DNA from 4 places in the Paenibacillus sp. FSL R7-0210 genome. Region 4 is predicted to be linked to each of the others. Evidence: riboswitches for the same ligand, from Rfam matches in the RefSeq annotation. Region 4 holds a riboswitch; each other region holds the start of a gene.
What was found. A riboswitch is a leader RNA that binds a small molecule or an ion and turns the genes downstream of it on or off. The one in region 4 is predicted to bind thiamine pyrophosphate.
Positions count from the first base shown of each region.

Region 1: another riboswitch for thiamine pyrophosphate. It lies ahead of MKY64_RS25240 (ABC transporter substrate-binding protein); the one in region 4 lies ahead of MKY64_RS16995 (thiamine phosphate synthase).
Region 2: another riboswitch for thiamine pyrophosphate. It lies ahead of thiC (phosphomethylpyrimidine synthase ThiC); the one in region 4 lies ahead of MKY64_RS16995 (thiamine phosphate synthase).
Region 3: another riboswitch for thiamine pyrophosphate. It lies ahead of MKY64_RS12925 (ABC transporter ATP-binding protein); the one in region 4 lies ahead of MKY64_RS16995 (thiamine phosphate synthase).

Region 1 is NZ_JBBPAR010000001.1:5,976,979-5,982,519, forward strand. It holds gene MKY64_RS25225 (pyridoxamine 5'-phosphate oxidase family protein) at 138-557, opposite strand; gene MKY64_RS25230 (MFS transporter) at 717-1,895, shown strand; gene MKY64_RS25235 (hypothetical protein) at 1,944-3,395, shown strand; TPP riboswitch at 3,468-3,578, shown strand; gene MKY64_RS25240 (ABC transporter substrate-binding protein) at 3,728-4,801, shown strand; gene MKY64_RS25245 (thiamine-binding protein) at 4,853-5,146, shown strand; gene MKY64_RS25250 (ABC transporter permease) at 5,143-5,541, shown strand, end outside.
Region 2 is NZ_JBBPAR010000001.1:6,309,123-6,314,663, reverse strand. It holds gene MKY64_RS26605 (ribose-phosphate diphosphokinase) at 1-71, shown strand, start outside; gene MKY64_RS26600 (tetratricopeptide repeat protein) at 238-1,686, shown strand; gene trxB (thioredoxin-disulfide reductase) at 1,733-2,686, shown strand; TPP riboswitch at 2,736-2,842, shown strand; gene thiC (phosphomethylpyrimidine synthase ThiC) at 2,994-4,688, shown strand; gene MKY64_RS26585 (DUF1858 domain-containing protein) at 4,904-5,131, shown strand; gene MKY64_RS26580 (DUF438 domain-containing protein) at 5,146-5,541, shown strand, end outside.
Region 3 is NZ_JBBPAR010000001.1:2,966,151-2,971,691, forward strand. It holds gene MKY64_RS12910 (amino acid ABC transporter substrate-binding protein) at 1-67, opposite strand, end outside; gene MKY64_RS12915 (DHA2 family efflux MFS transporter permease subunit) at 341-1,861, opposite strand; gene MKY64_RS12920 (TetR/AcrR family transcriptional regulator) at 2,043-2,699, shown strand; TPP riboswitch at 2,768-2,870, shown strand; gene MKY64_RS12925 (ABC transporter ATP-binding protein) at 3,001-3,771, shown strand; gene MKY64_RS12930 (ABC transporter permease) at 3,752-4,528, shown strand; gene MKY64_RS12935 (ABC transporter substrate-binding protein) at 4,525-5,541, shown strand, end outside.
Region 4 is NZ_JBBPAR010000001.1:3,954,196-3,959,736, reverse strand. It holds gene MKY64_RS17010 (amidohydrolase family protein) at 1-238, opposite strand, end outside; gene MKY64_RS17005 (SDR family oxidoreductase) at 528-1,400, shown strand; gene MKY64_RS17000 (hypothetical protein) at 1,559-2,095, shown strand; TPP riboswitch at 2,151-2,253, shown strand; gene MKY64_RS16995 (thiamine phosphate synthase) at 2,383-3,054, shown strand; gene thiS (sulfur carrier protein ThiS) at 3,051-3,254, shown strand; gene MKY64_RS16985 (thiazole synthase) at 3,285-4,049, shown strand; gene thiH (2-iminoacetate synthase ThiH) at 4,078-5,199, shown strand.

The sequences.
Region 1 (5,541 bases), 2.0 Mb from region 4:
AAAGCAGCAGCAGAAAGGGCCCCCTATGAACCATGGAGGTTCCTAAGAGGCCCGGATTGCCGGACTATATAGTACTTAGGCTTAGGCGGAACTTATCCGTTACCGGCCACTGCCATCCTTTTACCGGAGACAACCGCTTAAGGCTGCCATACCCCGTGCTCACCGTTCTTGCCCATATATTCAATCCGCGAAGGGGACAGCTCAAGAATGACATAATCGGGATCATCCGGTCCCTTGAACCATTTCTCCAGGGACTCATTCCATACCTTAGAGCGCAAGCTATCATCCTTCGTCACAGCAACTGTAGCTTCAATCTCCAGTACATCCTTGCCGCCGCCCTGTTCATAGCCAAGCAAGAGACTAGCATTCGGATTATCCTGAAGCTCTTCTACCTTATGAGTCTTGCGGTTAGTTGCCAGATAGATGGACAGTCCGTCATGAAAAATCGCCATGTAACGCACCTTAGGCTTGTTACCGGCCTCAATCGTGCCGAAGGAACCGAACCTGTTGTCGTCCAGCACCTGTATGATTGTTTTCTCCAGCTCTTTGTTATCCATTGACGTCACAGCTCCCTTCAAATTCATGTGAATATAAGTTTATATATTCACGTCCACGGTTTGGATTTATGATTAACCTGTGCCTAATATAGTGTACCCTTCCCGTTCATTCTGAATCCCGCCATCTGTTCATAAATTGATTCATAAGGAGTCTTATTCTTGAAAAAACTAATCTGGATCGGCTGTCTCTCCTATTTCGTAATCGGCCTCGCCCATGTCGTCCTGGGCTCCATTCTTCCGGTGCTGCTCCAGCATTATGACCGCAGCTACAGTGCAGGGGGCGAGCTGATCTTCAGCCAGTTCGCGGGCTTCCTGGCCGGCGTACTGGTCTCGCCGCTGCTGAACCGGCGGTTCGGCAAGCGCGGCGGCATTCTGATTGCAACCGGCCTGCTGCTCTGTGCCGAGATTGCCTACGCCTTCCTCCCGCCCTGGGGCTGGATGTACGTAATTGCCGTAGCCGCAGGGTTCGGCTTCGGGATGATCGAAGCCGTCATCGGCACGATTATTATTGCCGCAGTCACCGAAGGAACGGCGGTTGCCATGAGCCGGCTGGAGGTGCTGTTCGGTGTCGGGGCGCTGCTCATGCCGCTGGCGGCCAGTCCGCTGATTGCCGCCGGGCAGTGGAGGCTGGCCTTCCTGATCGTTGCCGCCTTCTCCCTCCTCTCGCTGCTCTTCTGGGCGAAGAGCAGATTCGGCCCGCTGGACAGCGCGCTGAATGAGCGGCCTGCCCGCCCTGACCGCGCTGCGGCAGCGGGAACTACGAGACGGTTGTCCTTGCCCTACAAGGGCAAGCAATGGGTGGTGCTTGGCTTGTTCATTCTGTTCTTCTTTCTCTATGTAGGCACTGAGATGAGCCTGGTGAATTTCATGCCGGCGATCTTCATCGCGAAGCTGGGCATGAGCGAGGCCGCGGCTGCGCTCACGGTGACCTTCTTCTGGCTTGCCATGTCGGCAGGCAGACTGTTCGCCGGTGTCATCGCCGAGAAGATCTCCTACCGCATCTATGTGCTCGTCAGCTGCTTTGCCGCTTTGCTGCTGCTTATTATTTTCCCGTTCGCCGGTCACCGGCTTGCCGCCTTTGCCATCATCCTGCTGCTTGGCCTGTTCATGTCCGGCATCTTCTCCATCGCGCTGGTCTTCTCCAGCAAGCTGCTGCCCGGCGCGGAAGAATCCACGCCGAGCATTATGATCGCCTCCGGCGGAATCGGCGGCGCGGTGCTGCCGCTGCTGACCGGCTGGTCCATGGATCATCTGCAGATCGCCCAGACCTCGGGACTTTTGGCCGCTTTTGCCGCGCTGTTATTCGTGCTGAGCGTAACCGCCTGGAGAATCGGGTAATTGTATACAACAAGGTCCATATTCTGTGAATAAGGATGGAACCCACATATGGCTGAACTGCATTCTGAGCCCACTCTGCATACCGCCTTGCTGCAATTCATTTTCCCCTTCTCCATCAAGGCCGAGGTCGATGAAGAGCTGATTGAGAGTTTACAGAAGGATGGATTTACGCGTTTTTTTCTTGAGAACAAGGAACTGGAGCATGCCTATTACGGAGAGAACCACTGTGTATCCCATGAGAAAATGGAGCGCAGCTATCTTCCTTTTGCCGCCCATGTCTTGTTTCCGCATGAGAAGGACAGGGATTCCTTCCGCCGCTTTTCCCGGGTGAGTGATCTGCTGTGCGGGCTGCAAATGCCCTTTCAGACGGTTCCCTTCCGCGTGCTGTCGACAGATGTGTTCCTCTGCCCGTTCGAGCTGGGCTTCCTGACGGTAAGAGTGGCTATTGAGGAAGAGAATCTCCCCTTCAGCATGGTGCTCGAATTCGCCGACCGTTTCCGCAACCTGGAGGATGTAAGCGTTCAGGATGAGCATACCTTCATCCATTGTCATAAGAAGTCTTTTGCCCGGGTGGAGGACTTCGTGTTCAGGCATCTGGCAGCCGGGCTGGAGCCGTATCTCGATCCTGCGGAGACCAATGGCAATTATTTCGAGACCCTGCCCTTCTTCGTTGATGAACGGATGCTGGTGCAGGCCTTCTACGGCGTTAATCTCCCTGAGGACGAGGAAGAGATCAGTGTCGAAATGCTCTACCGTGCCTCTCAGGTGGATGGTCTGACCATCGACGGCAGCCCCTACATGAGTGCAAGTGATCCGGATTATATCAAGCAGTACACCCGGGAGCATTGCTATAGCCGCTGGGGGCCGGACACCTACTATATGACCAATGAGCAGACCTTCTGCTGCGTGAGCCGGGCGAAGCCGGAGATTGCCGCAGGCCTGATCAGCCAGATGTACGGAGAGTATTATTACGGAATGCTGCTGAGTATTTTTCATAAAATCGTGCTGCTGAAGCTCGCCAACCTCCACTCCCGGCTGCGCATCAACCACGACAACGACGAGATCGAGAATCTGATCTTCCTGATCAACAAATTCTCGGCCAAATTCTACTTCCTGGAGCTGATTTCACAGTCGCAGGGGCGGGAGATTTTTTTTCAGCTGCGTAAGGTATATGGCAATGATGCGCTGTTCGATGAGGTGAAAATGACCCTGAATGACCTGTTCCAGTACCAGGACAAATTCCAGGCCAAACGGCGGGATACGCTCCTGATGGTGCTCACCGTATTTACGGTTATCAGCGGAATTTACGGGATGAATCAGGTCATCGAGGATCTGAAGGGCCAGATTGACTGGAGCAAAATGCTGGAGTACTCCGCGTTCGAGTATCTGGCTCTGTTCCTGACCTTCTCAGGGATCACCGTCAGTGTCGGCTTAACGCTGAGAGAGATCTGGAACGGCATCCGCAGCCGCCGCAAGAAGCGGCATTATACGAGGGATTAAGACACAGAGGGTGGACAATGTCGAAGCTGCCGTCTATAATACACCGTAAGAACATAGCAATACCCGTGAACTTTATAGAACCAGGGGTGCTGGAATTGGCCGGCTGAGATTGTATCCCACAAGATACTGACCCTTATACCTGATCTGGATAATGCCAGCGTAGGAATCTTCATTCGGCACAGTGCCTTAAGCGGTACTGAAGCTGAATTCCCCTCACGCAAGTAACTGGCGTCCCGATCTTCGGGACGCTTTTTTGATTATATGGATGTACAGGAATAGGGTTTCTGTAAGCTCTGAAGACCAGGGGTTGCTGGAAGGAGAGAAAAAGAGAAATGGGAGTCAAAAAAACAGTAATGCTGCTGCTCAGTTCCATGCTGGTTCTCACGGTCGCGGGATGTGGCGGCGGGAACAACAGCGGCAATGCGGGGGCCAGCGCACCTGCTGCCGGGAACAGTACGGCTGCACCTGATGCAACCGCAGCCGCACCCACAGATGCACCTAAGGCGCTGACTCCGGTCAAGATTGCCCTGGACTGGACGCCGAACACGAATCATACCGGCCTGTATGCAGCCAAGGAGCTGGGCTATTACGCGGAGGAAGGTCTTGACGTACAGATTGTACAGCCAGGCGCTGCCGGGTCGGATACAATGGTCACTTCCGGCGAAGCCCAGTTCGGCATCAGCGCCCAGGAGGCGCTGACCCTGGCCCGCCTGCAGGATGTGCCGCTGGTGTCGATTGCTGCAATCATTCAGCATAATACCTCGGGCTTTGCGGCTCCGAAGGACCGCAATATTAAGACGCCGAAGGATTTTGAAGGCAAAACGTACGGAGGCTGGGGCTCCCCTGCGGAGCAGGCTGCCATGAAAGCCATTATGGACCCCGAAGGCGGGGATGTCTCCAAGGTGAAGCTGGTGAATATCGGCGAAGCGGACTTTTTCACAGCTGTGAAGCGGGATATTGACTTCGCCTGGATCTTCTACGCCTGGACCGGTGTGGAAGCCGAACTGCGCGGGGAGCCGCTGGATATGCTCTATCTTAAGGATTATGCGCCGCAGCTTGATTACTACACACCGGTGCTGACCACCAGCGAGAAGGAGATCGCCGAGCATCCTGAAGTGGTGAAGGCCTTCCTTAAGGCTACGTCCAAGGGTTATCAGTACGCTATCGATAACCCGGAAGAAGCCGCGACGGTACTGTCGGATGCTGTACCTGATCTGGACCCCAAGCTGGTGCTGGCCAGCCAGAAATGGCTTAGCCCGAAATACAAGGACGACGCCCCGCGCTGGGGTGAGCAGAAGCTTGAGATCTGGAAGAATTACGCCGACTGGATGTACGGCCTGAAGCTGCTGGATAAGCCGCTGGATGCGGAGAGTACGTTTACGAATGAATTTTTGCCGGAATCATAATGAACCCGCATGCCGGGAATCTTATACTTAACTTGAAAGGAATGATTGATCATGGCTAACACACTGCTTAGCATTCAGGTAATTCCCAAGACACCGAACAACGAGGATTCCATCCCTTACGTGGACAAGGCTATAGAGGTGATTCAAAAGTCAGGCGTGAAGCATCAGGTGAATCCGCTGGAGACCACGATGGAAGGCGAGCTGTCCGAGCTGCTGGATATTGTGCGTGATATGCATGAGGCGCTGATCGCTTCCGGCAGTCCTAGTGTCATCTCACAGATCAAGATCGCCCATAATCCGGGCGGCATCAGCATGGAGAAGCTGACGGAGAAATACCGGCCGTGAGAAGCACCTGGAAGCTAGTGTGGCCGCCCTTTGTGGCGGTCCTCTTTTTTGTCGGGATATGGCAGCTATCGGTCATGCTGTTCGATATCCCGGCTTACCAGCTGCCCAGCCCCGCGGATATCGCGCGTGAGACGAAGATTAACGCCTCCGGGATCTGGGAGCACACCGCCGCCACGCTGCGGCTGACCCTGATCGGCTTCCCGGTCGGCACAGGCATCGGCCTGCTCACCGCCTTGCTGCTGCATCTGCTGCCCTGGGTCAAGCGAGCGCTCTATCCGCTGCTGATTCTCAGCCAGAATGTGCCCTCCATTGCGCTTGCCCCGCTGCTGATTATCTGGTTCGGCTTCGGCCTGCTGCCCAAAATCATCCTGATCACCCTCGTCTGCTTCTTCCCT
Region 2 (5,541 bases), 2.4 Mb from region 4:
TGGCTGAGGCCACGCGTATTATCATCGAGGGCGGTTCCATAGATAAGCTGTTCAGAGACGCGGGGATTTAACTCCCGCGTCTTTTTTTGAGCTTTTCCCTCCCGTTAGCTCTCTCTCTGAGACTTGAGAATCTCGTTGCCACATGTGGTATACTGTGTGAAGAAGACAGCCGAGACCATAAATGGAAACGAACAGGTAAGGCTAGGGAAGCTGAAACAAGGGAGGTGCCTTGCTTCCATGATAGAGAGAACTTCAGAGAATACCGCGGAGCACAGTAATGTCATTCCGGTCACTCTGGATGCCAATTTTTTCTTTGAAAGAGCCGTTCGGTCGCTGGACCGCTTTCAATATGATAAGGCATTAAGAAATTTTCGCAAAGCTGTTGAATATGAGCCGGATAATCCGGTGAATCATTGCAATATGGCGGGTATATTATCTGAGATGGGCAATTATACCGCATCTAACGAGATTCTTATCCATGTTCTGGAGAAAATCGACCCCGCTATGACAGAATGCCATTTCTACATGGCTAATAACTTCGCCAATATGGAAAGCTTTGAAGAGGCGGAGCGCTCGCTGGTCACTTACTTGGAAGAGGATGCTAACGGCGAGTTCATGACCGAATCCGAAGAGCTGATGGAGCTGCTGCAATATGAGCTGAACCGGCCTGCTCCGCTGGTGCGTATCCGCAGCCGTGAGGGAGTCGTAGAGCATGACCGGGCGCGGAGTCTGCTGGAGGAGGGGAAGTTCCCTCAGGCTGTAGAGCTGCTGGAGGAGATCACTGCGGGTACCCCGGATTTTTTGGCTGCGCATAATAATCTGGCACTAGCTCATTTCTATATGGGCCGGTTCGCCAAGGCGAAGGAATGTCTGAATGAGGTGCTGAAGCAAGACCCCGGCAATCTGCACGCTCTGTGCAATATGGCCATCTTCCTGCAGTATGCAGGAGATAAGGAACAGCTTGAAACGCTGCTCGGTATGCTTGAAGCAACGGTGCCGTTCCATCAGGAGCATGTATTCAAAATGGCTACAACCATGGGTATCCTGGGCCGGCACGCTGCCGCTTACAGCCATTTCCGCCGTCTGCTGAAGGACGAGGAGGTCGCCGGAGACGCCGGGCTGTATCATTACTGTGCCGCGGCGGCAAGCAATAGCGGAAAACATGATGAGGCGCTGCGCTGCTGGAGACAGGCAGCCAAGCTGGACCCTGCTTCCGCTGTCCCGGCGTTCTTCCTGTCCCAGCTCCAGCAGGCCCGGGCAGAAGGACACCCTATGCCTGCTGTCAGCTATAACTATCAGCTGCCCTTCCAGGAGCAGCTGAAGCAGTGGAAGGGCAATACAGGCAGATTCACTGAAGAAGTGCGGAATAATCCGCTGCTGCGCGCCTCGTTCTTCTGGGCGCTGCGCTACGGCGATTCCGCTACGAAGCTTCAGGTGACCGAGGCTCTCCGCTGGATTGAGGACGAGGAGATGTCCGAGGTACTGCGCGGAGTTCTGGAGCAGGAGCCGCTGCAGGAGGACCGCCTGCAGGAGGCGGCATTGTTCAGCCTTCAGCGGCTGATCGGGGAGAACCTGAATGAAGCCGGCGGCTCGCCCGGCGAAGAGCAGGAGCCTGCGGCTGCTCCCGGACCCAAGGGGATGCTGCCCGGAACCGGCGGCTTATCGCCGTCCACTACCCGTATTTGAAGCAATTGCTGTTGTAAGAACACCTACTTGTAAGGAGGCCAATGTAATGTACAAAACGATTGTAATCGGAACAGGCCCGGCCGGGCTGACAGCCGCGATTTATCTGGCGCGTGCGAACCTGAGCCCGCTGGTCATTGAAGGCTTGCAGCCGGGGGGACAACTGACAACGACGACAGAAGTGGAGAACTTTCCAGGCTTCCCTGAAGGGATTCTGGGTCCGGACCTGATGGACAATATGCGCAAGCAGGCGGAACGCTTCGGCGCTGAATTCAAGAATGGCTGGGTGGAGTCGGTGGACTTCTCACAGCGTCCGTTCAAGGTAACAGTGGACGGAATGGGTGTATTGGAAGCGGAGTCGGTTATTATTTCAACCGGGGCCTCTGCAAGATATCTGGGCATTCCGGGCGAGCAGGAGAATGTGGGACGCGGGGTCAGCACCTGTGCGACCTGTGACGGCTTCTTTTTCCGTAATAAAAAGATTGTCGTCGTCGGCGGCGGAGACTCCGCCATGGAGGAAGCCAGCTTCCTGACCCGCTTTGCATCCAGCGTAACGCTGGTTCACCGCCGTCCCGAGCTGCGGGCCTCGAAGATCATGCAGGACCGGGCGCGTGACAACAGCAAGGTAACCTGGGCCTTGAACCGCACACCGGTTGAAGTAACGGTAGGAGAGACCGGAGTGAAGGGCCTTACGGTGCTTAACAATGAGACAGGTCTGACAGAATTGGTGGAGGCAGACGGCGTGTTCGTAGCGATTGGACACACACCGAACACAGCCTTCTTGGGCGGGCAGATCAATACGGATGAGAATGGCTATATTGTGGTCAACCCGGGTACCACCGAGACCAACATCCCGGGTGTATTCGCCTGTGGCGATGTACAGGATACCCGTTACCGTCAAGCGATATCGGCAGCGGGAACCGGTTGTATGGCCGCTATGGATGCCGAGAAGTTCCTGGAAGGCACGATGGTGCACGACTGGAGCGAATCGCTAGACAAATAACGGGTTTACAAGAATTACCCATACAGGTAAAATGTATTTAATTAGATAAGATACCCACTAGGGGAGCCTGAATAGGCTGAGACGGGAAAATTGAATTTCCGGACCCTTGAACCTGATCTGGATCATACCAGCGTAGGAAAGTGGAGTCGGACCTTTTTTGAATACAGTCTTATTTGGCTGTTCCTTTAATAAAGCCGCTCCAGGTGGAGCGGCTTTTTGACTTGCAGGAATCTATAGATTCTTCAGCTCAATCTGCTGCGTGACCTCTTATCTGATGAGTGTACAGAGCGAAGAGGAGGAGATTGAAATGAAAGGAATGGGTAAAAACGAAGAGGTGGATCTTTCGGGATTCCCCGCAAGCCGTAAAGTGTATGTGGAGGGCTCACGCCCGGATATCCGGGTTCCGATGCGGGAGATCAGCCTCAGCAGAACCGAAGGCGTTGCCGGGGAAGAGGAAAATGCTCCGCTGCGTGTCTATGACACAAGCGGTATGTACACGGATGCCGCGGAGGAGATGGACATTCGGAGGGGGCTGCCGCCGCACCGTTCAAGCTGGATCGCGGAGCGTGGCGATTCGGAGGAGTACACCGGAAGAGCCGTCCGGCCGGAGGATAACGGAATCCGCAGAGAAGGGGCTGCCGCAGAAGCTTATCCAGGACTGTGCAGGAATCCGAGGCGGGCCTATGCAGGCGGCAATGTGACCCAGTTGCATTATGCAAGGCAAGGGATCATCACACCGGAAATGGAGTATATTGCGATCCGGGAGAATATCCGGCCGGAGTTCGTTAGGGATGAGGTGGCTGCGGGCCGTGCTATTATTCCGGCCAATATCAATCACCCGGAGAGTGAGCCGATGATTATCGGCCGTAACTTCCTGGTGAAGATCAATGCCAACATCGGAAATTCGGCGGTCACTTCTTCTATTGAAGAGGAGGTGGAGAAGATGCGGTGGGCGACCCGCTGGGGGGCTGATACCATCATGGATCTCTCCACCGGCTCTAAGATCCATACCACCCGGGAGTGGATTATCCGCAATTCTCCTGTGCCGGTCGGGACAGTGCCCATATACCAGGCGCTGGAGAAGGTGAACGGTATAGCTGAGGATTTAACCTGGGAGCTCTATCGCGACACGCTGATTGAGCAGGCGGAGCAGGGGGTGGATTACTTCACCATTCATGCCGGGGTGCTGCGGCGCTATATTCCGCTCACTGCCCGGAGAATGACAGGCATTGTATCCCGGGGCGGATCGATTATGGCTGCCTGGTGCCTGGCCCATCAGCAGGAGAACTTCCTGTACACACACTTCGAAGACATCTGTGAGATTATGAAGACGTATGATGTGGCCTTCTCGCTGGGGGATGGCCTGCGTCCCGGCTCTATCGCTGATGCCAATGACGAAGCTCAGTTCGCCGAGCTGGAGACGCTGGGAGAGCTGACGGCGCTTGCCTGGAAGCACGATGTTCAGGTTATGGTAGAAGGTCCGGGCCATGTGCCAATGCACAAGATCAAGGAGAATATGGACAAGCAGCTTGAGATTTGCCACGAAGCCCCTTTCTACACCCTCGGTCCGCTAACTACGGATATTGCACCCGGCTATGATCACATCACGTCGGCCATCGGGGCAGCGATAATCGGGGGGCTTGGAACGGCAATGCTGTGTTACGTTACACCTAAGGAGCATTTAGGCCTGCCTGACAAGAATGATGTGCGCGAAGGAGTCATTACCTACAAAATTGCTGCACATGCCGCAGACCTCGCCAAGGGACATCCGGGTGCGCAGGACCGGGACAACGCGCTGTCCAAGGCGCGGTTCGAGTTCCGCTGGCGCGACCAGTTTCATCTCTCCCTGGACCCGGAAAGGGCGCAGGCGTATCATGATGAGACCCTGCCTGCGGAGGGGGCAAAGCAGGCGCATTTCTGCTCGATGTGCGGCCCTAAATTCTGCAGCATGCGGATTTCGCATGATATCCGGAATTCCCATAGATGGAGCCAATCACTGTAACTTAGCTGCATGACCTAATCTATATGTAGGTACGTTGTTCATGGCCGAGAGGCCGTGATTACAGCGTAAACGTATTATTCTGAGGCTATCCCCACAAGCTGAATGGCTGGCGGGGATAGTCTTTTTGTAGTTAGTGATTACAATCACAATTCACCTCTGTACCCTATGCTAAGCTGGTGTTGAGAAGAATTCTCATTAGTGAGGTGTGCAAAAGGATGAGCAAAGCGTTGAAGCTGGATGAATCGGTCTTTGAGCTGGTAACCAGGCACCCGGAAATTGTTGAGATCATGGTGGAACTGGGTTTTCGTGATATTGCGAAGCCTGGAATGCTGCAGACTGCAGGACGATTTATGACCCTCTCCAAAGGAATGAAATTAAAGAAAATAGAGCTGGAAACCGTTCGGCTGGCCTTTCAGCAGCATGGTTTCGAGATTATAGAATAGAAGGAGAGATTGTGATGAGCGAACTGATTAATAACCGCGAGGTCGATATTCCGGAACAGACACGCCGCCAGGCTATGCTGAGAGAGATCATCAAGGAGCTGCATGCGGGCAAAAGCGTGGAGGAGGTTAAGGCGCGTTTTGAAGAAGCGGTAGGCGATGTTACGGTGGAGGAAATCTCCGCCATGGAGCACTCTCTGATGACCGAGGAAGGCATTCCGGTAGAGGAAGTACAGCGCCTCTGCTCCGTGCATACGGCAATCTTCAAGGGCTCGATTGAACAGATCCACCGTTCTTCTAAGCCTGAGGAGCAGCCCGGTCATCCCGTGCATACGTTCAAGCTGGAGAACCGGGAGATCGAACGTCTGGTCAACTTCCGGCTGGAGCTGCATGCGGATAAGTTCAAGAAGAAC
Region 3 (5,541 bases), 990 kb from region 4:
TGCTTCCGCAAGCCGCAGCCGTGACCATGGTCAGGAGCAGCATAATAGTTAGACTTAGTTTTTTCATTCGATGAATCCCCTCTCGTATCTTCTTCTCTTCAGGCACCGTAATTAGTGGCAAAATGAATCGTAACACCGGGGTGTTACCTGCGTCAATAACTTTTTCCGATTATATGCATCGGATTTATATTGTATTGATTTTCCATAGCTTAGCTTGCCCCAAATTCTGCTCCTGCATCAGGATATTCAGAACAGAAATCAACAAAAAAAAGCGACCCTCCGGCAAAAGGAGAATCGCTGCTCTATGGATGTTACAAGCTCTGCTTCTGTGTGGGCATAGCTATACGTGCATGATTTCCGGTGCCGCCTTTTCCTTGGAACGCTCAGCTCCGGAATGGCGGCCCCGGCGCAGCAGCAGTCCAAGGACCGCACCGCCAAGCGCGACAAACATCATAATGTGGAACGTGTCCGCGAAGCCCTGCGACAATACCGTCTGCTTAGCCAGCAGCAAGGCATCCTGCGAAGCGCCTGCGGTACTCTTTCCGGCAGCGGCAGCGGCCTCCTGCATCTCGGTACCGCGCGCCGTTGTTCTTGCCGTCAGAATCGTAACCAGCGTCGAGACGGCCAGCGAGGTAATCACCTGCTGCATCGAATTCGTCAGCGAGGTTACCCGGTTCACCAGATGGCTTGGCGCCTTGTTGAGCAGATGCGTATTCATCGGCATCATCATCATACCCATTCCGGCCCCGCACATGATCAGCGGAAGGATCAGGTCGCGGCTCTGCGTGGTAAGATCCACATGGGAATACTGGAATAACGCACCGGAGACCAGACTGAGACCGCAGACCACGAGCCAGCGCACACCGATCCGGTCGAACAGTATTCCGGCAATTGGCATCATCAGCCCGGAAGCGATCGCTTGCGGCAGCAGCGTCAGGCCGGTATCAAATGCGCCGAAGCCGCGGGCCTGCTGCAGAAATTGCGGGAGCAGGAATAACGCGCCATATAAGCCGAACTGGGCAATCCACTGCACGATGATCCCTGTCGTGAAATCAACGGATTTCAGAATCCGCAGCTCCAGCAGCGGTGTCTTGGAGCGCAGTTCAGCGATGACAAAAGCGATCAGCGCCACAGCGCCCAGCAGCAGCCCGATCAGCGTCTTCTCAGAGGTCCAGCTCTGCGCGCCCTGGCTGACCCCGTAAGTGAGCGAAGCAAACGCCAGCGGGCCAAGAACCATACCGAGCTTATCCATGCCGGGCACGCTGTTCTTCGCCGCATTCGGCAGCTTGCGCAGTCCGATCAGCACAGCAATGATGCCAATCGGAATATTAATGAGGAAGATCCAGCGCCAGGAATGGTATTCAACCAGCCAGCCCGACAATACCGGACCAATAGCGGGTGCGAACAGGACGGGAATGCCCATAATCCCCATGACAACGCCAACCTTACTTTTGGGAGCCAGTCTGTACACATAGGCCATCCCGACAGGGAGCACACAGCCGCCGCCAAGTCCCTGAATGACCCGGAACACAATCAGCCATTCGGCGCTGCTTGGTGTAGCGCACAGAATCGAGCCTATCGTAAACACAATTACCGCCGTCAGGAAGACCGTCTTGGCCCCGAACCGGTCAGACAGCCAGCCTGACAGCGGAATAACTGAAGCCTGAGCCAGCATATATCCGGTAACTACCCACTGCAGCGTATGCAGGTCCGTCTTGAAATCCACCACCAGCCTGGACAAGGCTACATTCATCGCCGTACTGTCCAGCACAACCATAAATACTCCGGCAATAATGGCCAGCAGCGGAACCAGAATGCTGGACAGCCGGAAATCGGCTTCCTGCTTCAAGGTCTGATCCATGTCTCTTCTCCTCCTGAGCTGTCCGCGTTCTACATTGACCTGCGGGCAGATTGTTCTATATAATGAGTGAACGGACAACTGTCCGTAAGTGCAATTCATAGTCTACGGACAATTGTCCGTTGTGTCAATTCTTTTATTTATTTTTCTGTAAATCGCTGATTTATTTCTGAAAGGGGTTCTCATGAAAAAGCCAGACACCGATGCTGCACAGCTCCCGCGCTCAGCTCCGCAAGCCAAAGAATCCGCTCCGCCCGAGTCCGCCGATCCTTATGTACAGCGGATTCTTGAAGCTGCACGCCAGTTGTTCACCGAGAGCGGACTTGAGGCAGTCAGCATGTACAGCATTGCCAAGCGGGCAGGCATAGGACAAGGCTCCCTGTACCGCCGCTTCACGGACAAGGGTGAGATCTGTTCTGCACTGCTGAAGGGCAGCGCAGATCAATTCCTGTCCGGGCTGGAGCAGCAGGTGGCTGCCAGTGCCGGTGAAGCTCCGGCTCTCGCTCAGCTGCAGAGCAGCATTGAGCAGATTGCCGATTTCATTGAGCAGTATGCCGAGCTGCTGAATATGATCAAAGCCGAGTTCACAGGTAAGAAGCAGCTGACCCAGTTTGAGCATCCTTTTTTTCAGCGGCTGGGGGTGATGATGACAGAGCTGCTGCAGCGTGCTGCGGAGGGCGATGAGATTATTGACATTGATCCTGCCTTTGCGGCCACGGCCTTAATCTCTGTTCTCAGCCCTGATCTGTACCTGTATGAGCAAAAGCGGCACCACTCCTCCAAGTTGGACATCTCCCGGGGCATCGTCACCTTGTTCGTGACCGGTCTGGCGAAGCGCTGACCGCCTGCTCTTTACAAGAGGGGAATTTGTGGTATATTAAGTAGCAATTACGAATTCAATAACACCTGTTAATTCACTAGGGGAGTCGGCCGACTGAGACGGAGCTTAAGCTCCGGACCCTTTGAACCTGATCTGGATCATACCAGCGGAGGGAAGTGGAGCAGAATGTATCAGTGGTTCCCGTCACAGGGCCGCAGCCGACTGTACCTTCCGCCCCATTCATTGCCTCCGGGAATGAATGGGGCTTTTTTGTGCTCCTCGCAGGTTCTATTTCAATCCGGGGAGGCTTGTACATAGTCTTATGATCAACATTAGCAATCTATCCTATGCTTTCGGGACCGGTTCGTCCCGGACACCCGTCTTCTCAGAGCTATCCATGAATGTGCAGCGCGGCGAATTCATTTCTGTCGTAGGCGGAAGCGGATGCGGCAAAAGCACCTTGTTCAAAATCATCGCCGGCCTGCTGGAGCCGGACAACGGCAGGATTACGCTGAACGGAGCCGAGTCCGCTACAGCAGCGAAGAGGCTGGGCAGTGTGGCCTACATGCCGCAGCAGGATCTTCTCCTGCCTTGGCGGACCGTGCTGGACAACTGTCTGCTGCCCTGGGAACTCAAGCGCAGCCGTCCCAAAGCGGCCGCCGTGGCCGAGATTCTTACCCTGCTGCAACGCTTCGGCCTAGAGGGAACCGAAGGGGCTTATCCCCAGGAGCTGTCCGGCGGGATGCGCCAGCGCGTGGCGGTCCTCCGCACCGTGGCGGCGGGGAATGACCTGCTGCTGCTCGATGAGCCGTTCGGGGCGCTCGATGCCATTACCAAGCGCTCACTGCAGCGCTGGCTGCTCGAGTTATGGGCGGAGTTGGACAAGACGGTGCTGTTCATCACCCATGATCTGGAGGAGGCTCTGCTGCTCAGTGACAGAATCTATCTAATGACGGGCAGTGGCGGCGGCGGGATGCAGGAATTCCCAGCCGGTCTCCCCCGTCCGCGCCATCACAGTCTGAACTATCTACCGCAGTTCGCCGCCCTGCGCCAGGAATTGGAGCTGAAGCTATATGAGAACCGCCGCTCCTAGAAGATTGCTCCAGCACTACGGTCCGGCTTCCCTGCTCGCCCTGCTGACGCTTGCAGTCTGGGAGACTGTAGCCCGGCTGGGCCTGGTTCCTCCCTTCATTCTTCCGGCTCCGTCTGCGGTCTGCAAGGCCTTGCTGGAGGAACGCCGCCTGTTATTCGGGGTGCATCTGCCGGCTACACTGCTTGAGGTACTCACGGGCTTCGCACTGTCTGTGGTCTGCGGCTGCCTGCTGGGAATCGCCATGCACCTGTTCAGTCCGCTGGCCAAGGCGCTGTACCCGCTGCTGATCATCAGCCAGACGGTTCCGCTGATCGCGCTCTCTCCCCTGTTCATCATGTGGTTCGGCTACACCCTATGGAGTAAGGTCGCCGTTGTCTTCCTGACTGCTTTCTTCCCGGTGGTCATCGGCACCTATGACGGCTTGTCCAAGAACACGGACGCCTACCGGGAGCTGCTGCTGACATATGGCGCGAACCGCTGGCAGATTCTCGGGAAGGTGGGCGTTCCGCTGGCCCTGCCCTCTTTTTTCTCCGGACTGAAGCTGTCGGCTGTGTACTGTGTGATCGGTGCAACCATTGGGGAATGGCTTGGAGGCAGCCAGGGGCTGGGCTATTTCAGCCGCAGAATGGCAGGGAATCTCCAGAGTGCCAAGATGTTCGCCGCTGTTGTCTTGTTATCCGTGCTCGGTATCCTGCTGTTTCTGGCTGTCGCCGCACTGGAGAAGATTATTCTGAAGAAAAGAGGACGTTATTCATGACTACTATCCGCTATTTCCGTTATCTGCACCATGTGATTTCAAGGCCAACCGTTCTACTGTCTGCTCTGCTGCTCTGTATGCTGCCCGTCCTGGCAGGCTGCACCAATACGAACAGTCCGGCGGCCTCCGGCTCTTCGGCGGGGACTACAGCCACTTCTGAAGCTGGGACTGGAGCCGAAGGCGCAGTCCATAAGCTGACGATTATGCTCGACTGGTATCCCAATGCTGTCCACTCTTTTTTGTATGCGGCAGAGGCTGAAGGCTATTTCGCTGAGGAAGGTCTGGAGGTTGATATTCAGATGCCGGCCGATACCAATGATGCGCTGAAGCTTGTTGCTGCGGGAAAGGTGGACCTGGCACTCAGTTACCAGCCGCAGGTATTGATGGCACGGGGGGAGCAGATTCCGGTCAAGTCGATTGCTGCGCTGGTGCGCCACCCGCTGAATCATCTCATGGTAGCTGCAGACAGCGGCATCACCCGCCCGGGAGAGCTGTCCGGCAAGCAAGCCGGATATTCCTCCGTCCCGTTGTATGAAGCCATGCTGAACACGATGGTCAAAAGCGACGGCGGGGACCCTTCCTCCCTCAAGCTGGTGGATGTCGGCTATGAGCTGATCCCTGCTCTCTCCACCGGACGGGTGGATGGCATTATGGGCGGGTTCATCAACCATGAACAGCTGATTCTGGAGCAGGAAGGCCATCCGGTCCGCTCTTTCAATCCTGTGGATTACGGGGTCCCGGATTATTATGAGCTGGTGCTGGTCGCCAGTGAGCAGGGACTGCAGGATTCACAGGGCTTTTATCACAAATTCGTGGATGCGATCAGAAAAGGCCAGCAGTATACTGCCGATCACCCGGATGAAGCGCTGAAGCTGCTGCTTACCCATCAGGAGGATACCGCACCGCTGGATGAAGCCATTGAGCAGCGCAGTCTGGAGATCCTGCTGCCGCTGATGGATGCCGGTTCCCAGCCCTTCGGCTATCAGGACAGCGCATCATGGGAGAAGGTGAAC
Region 4 (5,541 bases):
GTATGTACTTGAAGCTGGTATGGGCATGGGTGTGAATAAACCCCGGCAAAAGGAACAGACCCTCAAGGTCGATCACTGTTGTTGCGGAGTCATGCCCGATTCTCCCGTTAATGTCACTATACTGTGTTATGGTGCCGAAACGGCCATTAACAATCTCAATGCTTGCATGATGCAGCGGCTGCTGTCCGGTTCCATCGATTACAGTTCCGTTCGTCAGCAAGATGCGCTCATTTCCCATGATAGAAGCGTCCCCTCAGTTAAGGTAGTTGTCGTTCCCCACAAAGTATAGGACATTCCCCCTAGCGGATATAGATAATATTCTTTTTGGAAACGTTCGTTGCTTACCGTACTACCGTTCCGATATAGGCACCGTTGAATGAAGATTGGCTGTTTGGGCGGCTGCCAAGTGTGGTAAGTAACATAACGTACAGTCAAGCAGGCACACTGCCTGTGCATAAACACCAGACCTTAAGCCATGCTAACATGATTAATCAACAATACTGTGGACAGCGAAAGGAGAATGGATTATGCCAGACACTAACAAACAACCTGTCAAAACTCTGCCCCCGCAGGTACAGGATCAGCGCCCGGGAATTGAGAGTGAGATGAACCCGCTCCCGGAGTTTGAGACACCTGCGTACAAGGCAGCAGGCAAGCTGCTGGGCAAGGCCGCGCTCATTACCGGAGGCGACAGCGGGATCGGGCGTGCGGTTGCCGTGCATTTTGCCAAGGAGGGCGCGGATGTGGTGATCTCCTACTTGAACGAGCATGAGGATGCGGAAGAGACCAAGCGCCAGGTGGAGCAGGAGGGCAGAACGTGTATTCTGATCGCCGGGGATATCGGGGACGAATGCTTCTGTCAGAGCTTGATTCGCCAAACCGTTGAAGGACTCGGCAAGCTTGACATCCTGATTAACAATGCGGCGGAGCAGCATCCGCAGGACCATATTGAGGACATTACAGCGGAGCAGCTGGAGCGTACGTTCCGGACGAATATTTTCTCCATGTTCTACCTGACGAAGGCAGCTATGCCTCATCTTAAAAAAGGCGCTACGATCATTAACACGACCTCCATCACGGCGTATCGCGGCAGCCCGCAGCTGCTGGACTATTCGTCCACCAAAGGAGCCATTCTCAGCTTCACCCGTTCGCTGTCAATGAATCTGGCCGATAAGGGCATCCGCGTGAACGCGGTAGCGCCCGGACCGATCTGGACCCCGCTGATTCCGTCCACCTTTGACGCGAAGAAGGTCAGTGAGTTCGGCGGCACCCAGCCGATGAAGCGCCCGGGGCAGCCTGAAGAGCTGGCACCGGCGTATGTATACCTGGCCTCGGACGATTCCTCCTATGTGAGCGGACAGGTGATGCATGTGAACGGCGGCGAGGTTGTCAACGGATAATGGGTGCAGAATAAGATCTGGATGCAGATTTGTGTGCAACATATAAATTTTATTTTAAAAAAGCCTAACCGCTTGCCGGCAGGCTTTTTTTCTGCGCTTGTAACTATTACAATATATTTCCGTCTATTTAGATAATTTGATATGAAAAGGGGATAGGGATGCTTAGAAAAAAAGGATTCATTCTATCTGCAGCGGGGATTTTAATTTTTCTGGTAGTGTTCATTTATTGGACTCCTTTTGCAGGGAGAGTTGTGGAAAACACAAGATTGGAAGGATATGCAAAAAGCATTGGGATTAGAATTACACAGGAATCGCCGCCGCTACCCCTTGTTACTTCCGGGAAAACCCAAATTCCGGTTACCCAAGGCAGCTATTGCTGGGGAAAATTAGGATGTGCAGATTATACAGGAGGACAATCCTTGGTACAGGGGGTTACTCCCACTGTTATAGCCCCTGAGGGGGGGATCGATGTTGCTTTTACTTATAAACCGGCACCCGGCGGGTTAACCGTTCAGCAATTTGTCGATGATAAAGAAGTGCAAATTCCATTGAAGAACGGCTCTTTTAATGCTCCAAAAGAACAAGGCGTTTATTACTACGGCATATCAGCATTCTGGACATCCGAGGATGGTAAATTTTCAGAAGGGAGTTCATCCGTGGCTTTTGTAATTGAAGTAAAATCTACGAAAGAATAGCTCTAACAGGAATTATATGCTAATATACAAAAAGCAAGGCCAAACAACCGCATAGAACGATCACTAGGGGAGCCGCAAGGCTGAGACGGGCGTATCTGCTCGGACCCTTTGAACCTGATCTGGGTTATACCAGCGTAGGGAAGTGGAGAACGAATATTGCAGCGGGGGTATACGGCTAATACCGGTATTCCTGTTTCTATTCCAGACTGCTTCCTTTACGGGGGCGGTCTTTTTTGTGTTGTGGAGAGGTGTAGTGTGAGCTGGGACAGACGGGAGGGGGAAAGGCGTTGCACGAAATTCATGTCATCTCAGACGGTCGGCTCCACCCTGAGAAGCTTGCGGAGCTGGCTGCGGCGGTACATCCCATGGTGGATTATATCCATCTCCGGGAAAAAGCCATGTCCGCCCGCGAACTGCTGGCGGCGGCGCAGCAGATGCTTCAGGCCGGGGTTCCGCCTTCGAAGCTGGTCATTAATGACCGGATCGATATTGCCTTGGCCGCTGGGGCAGGCGGTGTACAGTTGGCCTGGCATAGCCTTCCGCCAGCCGCAGCACGCGGGCTTGCACCGGGCCTGCGGATCGGCAGGTCGGTACACTCGCGGGAAGAGGCGGCGGAGGCTGGAAGGCGGGGAGCAGACTTCTGCCTCTACGGGCATGTTTTCCCGACGGCCTGTAAGCCCGGACAGCAGGCACGGGGACTTGCGCAACTGGCCGAGGCTGTCCGCTGGAGCCGCATCCCGCTGATTGCGCTTGGAGGGATTACCCCGGGTAATGCCGGAGCGGTGCTGGCCCAAGGGGCGGCTGGCATTGCTGTCATGTCGGGGATCTGCGGAGCCCCGGACCCGGTGGCAGCGGCCATGGCGTACAGGGAAGCGGTCCACAGGGACAGGGCAGCGGAGCTGGCTGAAGCGCTGGATATGGCTCAAACACAGGGCACAGCAGGAGGTGAACAGGCATGAATGTGACCGTTAACGGAAAGAGGCAAAGAATCGAAGAGAGCTGCCGGACACTGGAGGATCTGCTCTCCCGGCCCGAGTGGGCCGGTAAGCTGGTGATTGTCGAGCTGAATGGTGAGCTTGCTGGCAGAGAGGTTTACGGAGAAACACTGCTCAGTGAGGGGGACCGGGTGGAGCTGGTTCATTTTGTAGGCGGAGGCTGAACACGAAGACTTATCCCAGGAGGCGTTAACATGCAAGATCCATTGATGATTGGCGGAGTGACTCTAACCAGCAGACTGTTCATTGGTACCGGAAAATACAGCCGCAACACCCTCATTCCCGAGGTGATTACGCGATCAGGCTCACAGGTCATTACCGTTGCTCTGCGCCGGGTGGACCCGGAGAGCAGTGACAATATTGTCAGCCATATTCCTTCCCATATGACCTTACTGCCTAATACCTCCGGTGCGCGCACCGCAGAGGAAGCAGTACGGATTGCCCGGCTGGCGAGATCGGCGGGGCTGGGGAACTGGGTGAAGATTGAGGTCATCAACGACCAGAAATATCTGCTGCCGGATAATACCGAGACCATCCGGGCGACCGAGATCCTTGCAGCAGAGGGCTTCGTGGTGCTTCCGTATATGAGTCCTGACCTGTCCGCCGCCCTGCGGTTGAAGGCAGCGGGGGCTGCGGCCGTGATGCCGCTGGGAGCGCCGATCGGGTCCAACCGCGGACTGCAGACCAAGGAACTGATCCGGATTCTGATCTCCGAGACGAATCTGCCGGTGATCGTGGATGCCGGAATCGGCAGACCGTCCGAGGCGGCTGAGGCGATGGAGATGGGGGCCGCAGCGGTGCTGCTTAATACAGCGATTGCCACCGCCTCGGATCCGCTGCTGATGGCAGAAGCCTTCCGTGACGCGGTAGCCGCAGGGCGCAAGGCTTATCTCGCCGGACTGGGGCCTGTGGAAGAGACGGCGGCAGCCTCTTCACCGTTGACCGGGTTCTTGGCCTGACAGATGGAATAGGGAGGAGAGAACGGTTATGAGCTTTTATGAGACGATGACCCGGCTGGAGCAGCTGCCTTACGAAGCGTTATGGAGCCGGTATACGGCAGAGGATGTGAAGCGCGCGCTTCGTGCAGAGCGGGTCGATGAAGAGGGGCTGATGGCACTGCTGTCACCGGCAGCGGAGCCTTATCTGGAGGAGATGGCGCAGAAGGCGCACCGCTTAACGCGTACGCATTTCGGCCATGTGATGCAGCTGTTTACACCGATGTACCTGGCTGATTTTTGCGTGAATCACTGCACGTATTGCAGCTTCAGTTCTATTTATGATTTTCCGCGCAAAAAACTGACGCTGGAGCAGGTCGCCCGGGAAGCGGAGACCATCGCAGCCACAGGCCTGCGCCACATTCTGATTCTGACCGGAGAATCCCGCAGGGACAGTCCGGCCGGTTATGTGAGGGACTGCGTGAATGTGCTGCGCCGCTATTTTGCCTCCGTCAGCATTGAAGTGAATCCGCTCTCGACAGCAGAATATGCTGAGCTCAGAGAAGCTGGCGTGGACGGTCTGACGCTCTATCAGGAGGTCTACCATCAGGAAACTTATCGTGCGCTGCATGTAAAAGGACCCAAACGCGTCTACCGCAACCGTCTGGACGCTCCCGAACGGGGCTGTCAAGCCGGGTTCCGTTCGGTGAATATCGGAGCCCTGCTTGGCATGTACGAATGGCGCCAGGAGGCGCTGGCCACTGCGCTGCATGCGAGATATCTGCAGGACAAGTACCCGGAATGCGAAATCGGGCTGTCGACTCCCCGGTTCCGGCCTTACTTAGGCGAATTCAATCCCGCAAGCGATGTAACCGACCGTGCGCTGGTGCAGATTATTCTGGCTTACCGCCTATTTCTGCCGCGCTCCGGCATCTCGCTGTCTACACGGGAGCCTGCGGCCCTGCGCGATCATCTGGTCCAGCTCGGCATCACGAAGATGTCCGCAGGGGTATCCACCGAAGTGGGCGGACATTCCCTGGAAGGGGGAACGCCGCAGTTTGAAATCTCGGACAACCGCAGCGTGAACGAGATGGCCGAGATGCTGCGTTCGCAAGGACTCCAGCCGGTATTCAAGGACTGGGATATCCTGTCCGAGCCGCTTGGGTTGAGGTAGGCAGGCTGAATCTGGTTGAGCCTGATGTGACCAAACCGGATGTAATTTAAACTGATCAGGAAAAACGAATGAACTTAACTTGACTAGACTAAGCGAATCAACTTAAACTGACCAGACTAACCGTGTCTAACTTAAGCTGACTAGACTAACCGTGTCTAACTTAACCTGACCATATGCAAATAACCCGCTTCATGGCGGGTTATTTGCATTGTATAAGGGTTATAAGTTGCATGTGGGCCCAATGTAGGCGAAAAACCGAACACAATCCCTAGCGAGAAGGCTGGTGGACCCAATGTAGGCGAAAAACCGAACACAATCGCTAACGAGAAGGCTGGGTGGGGC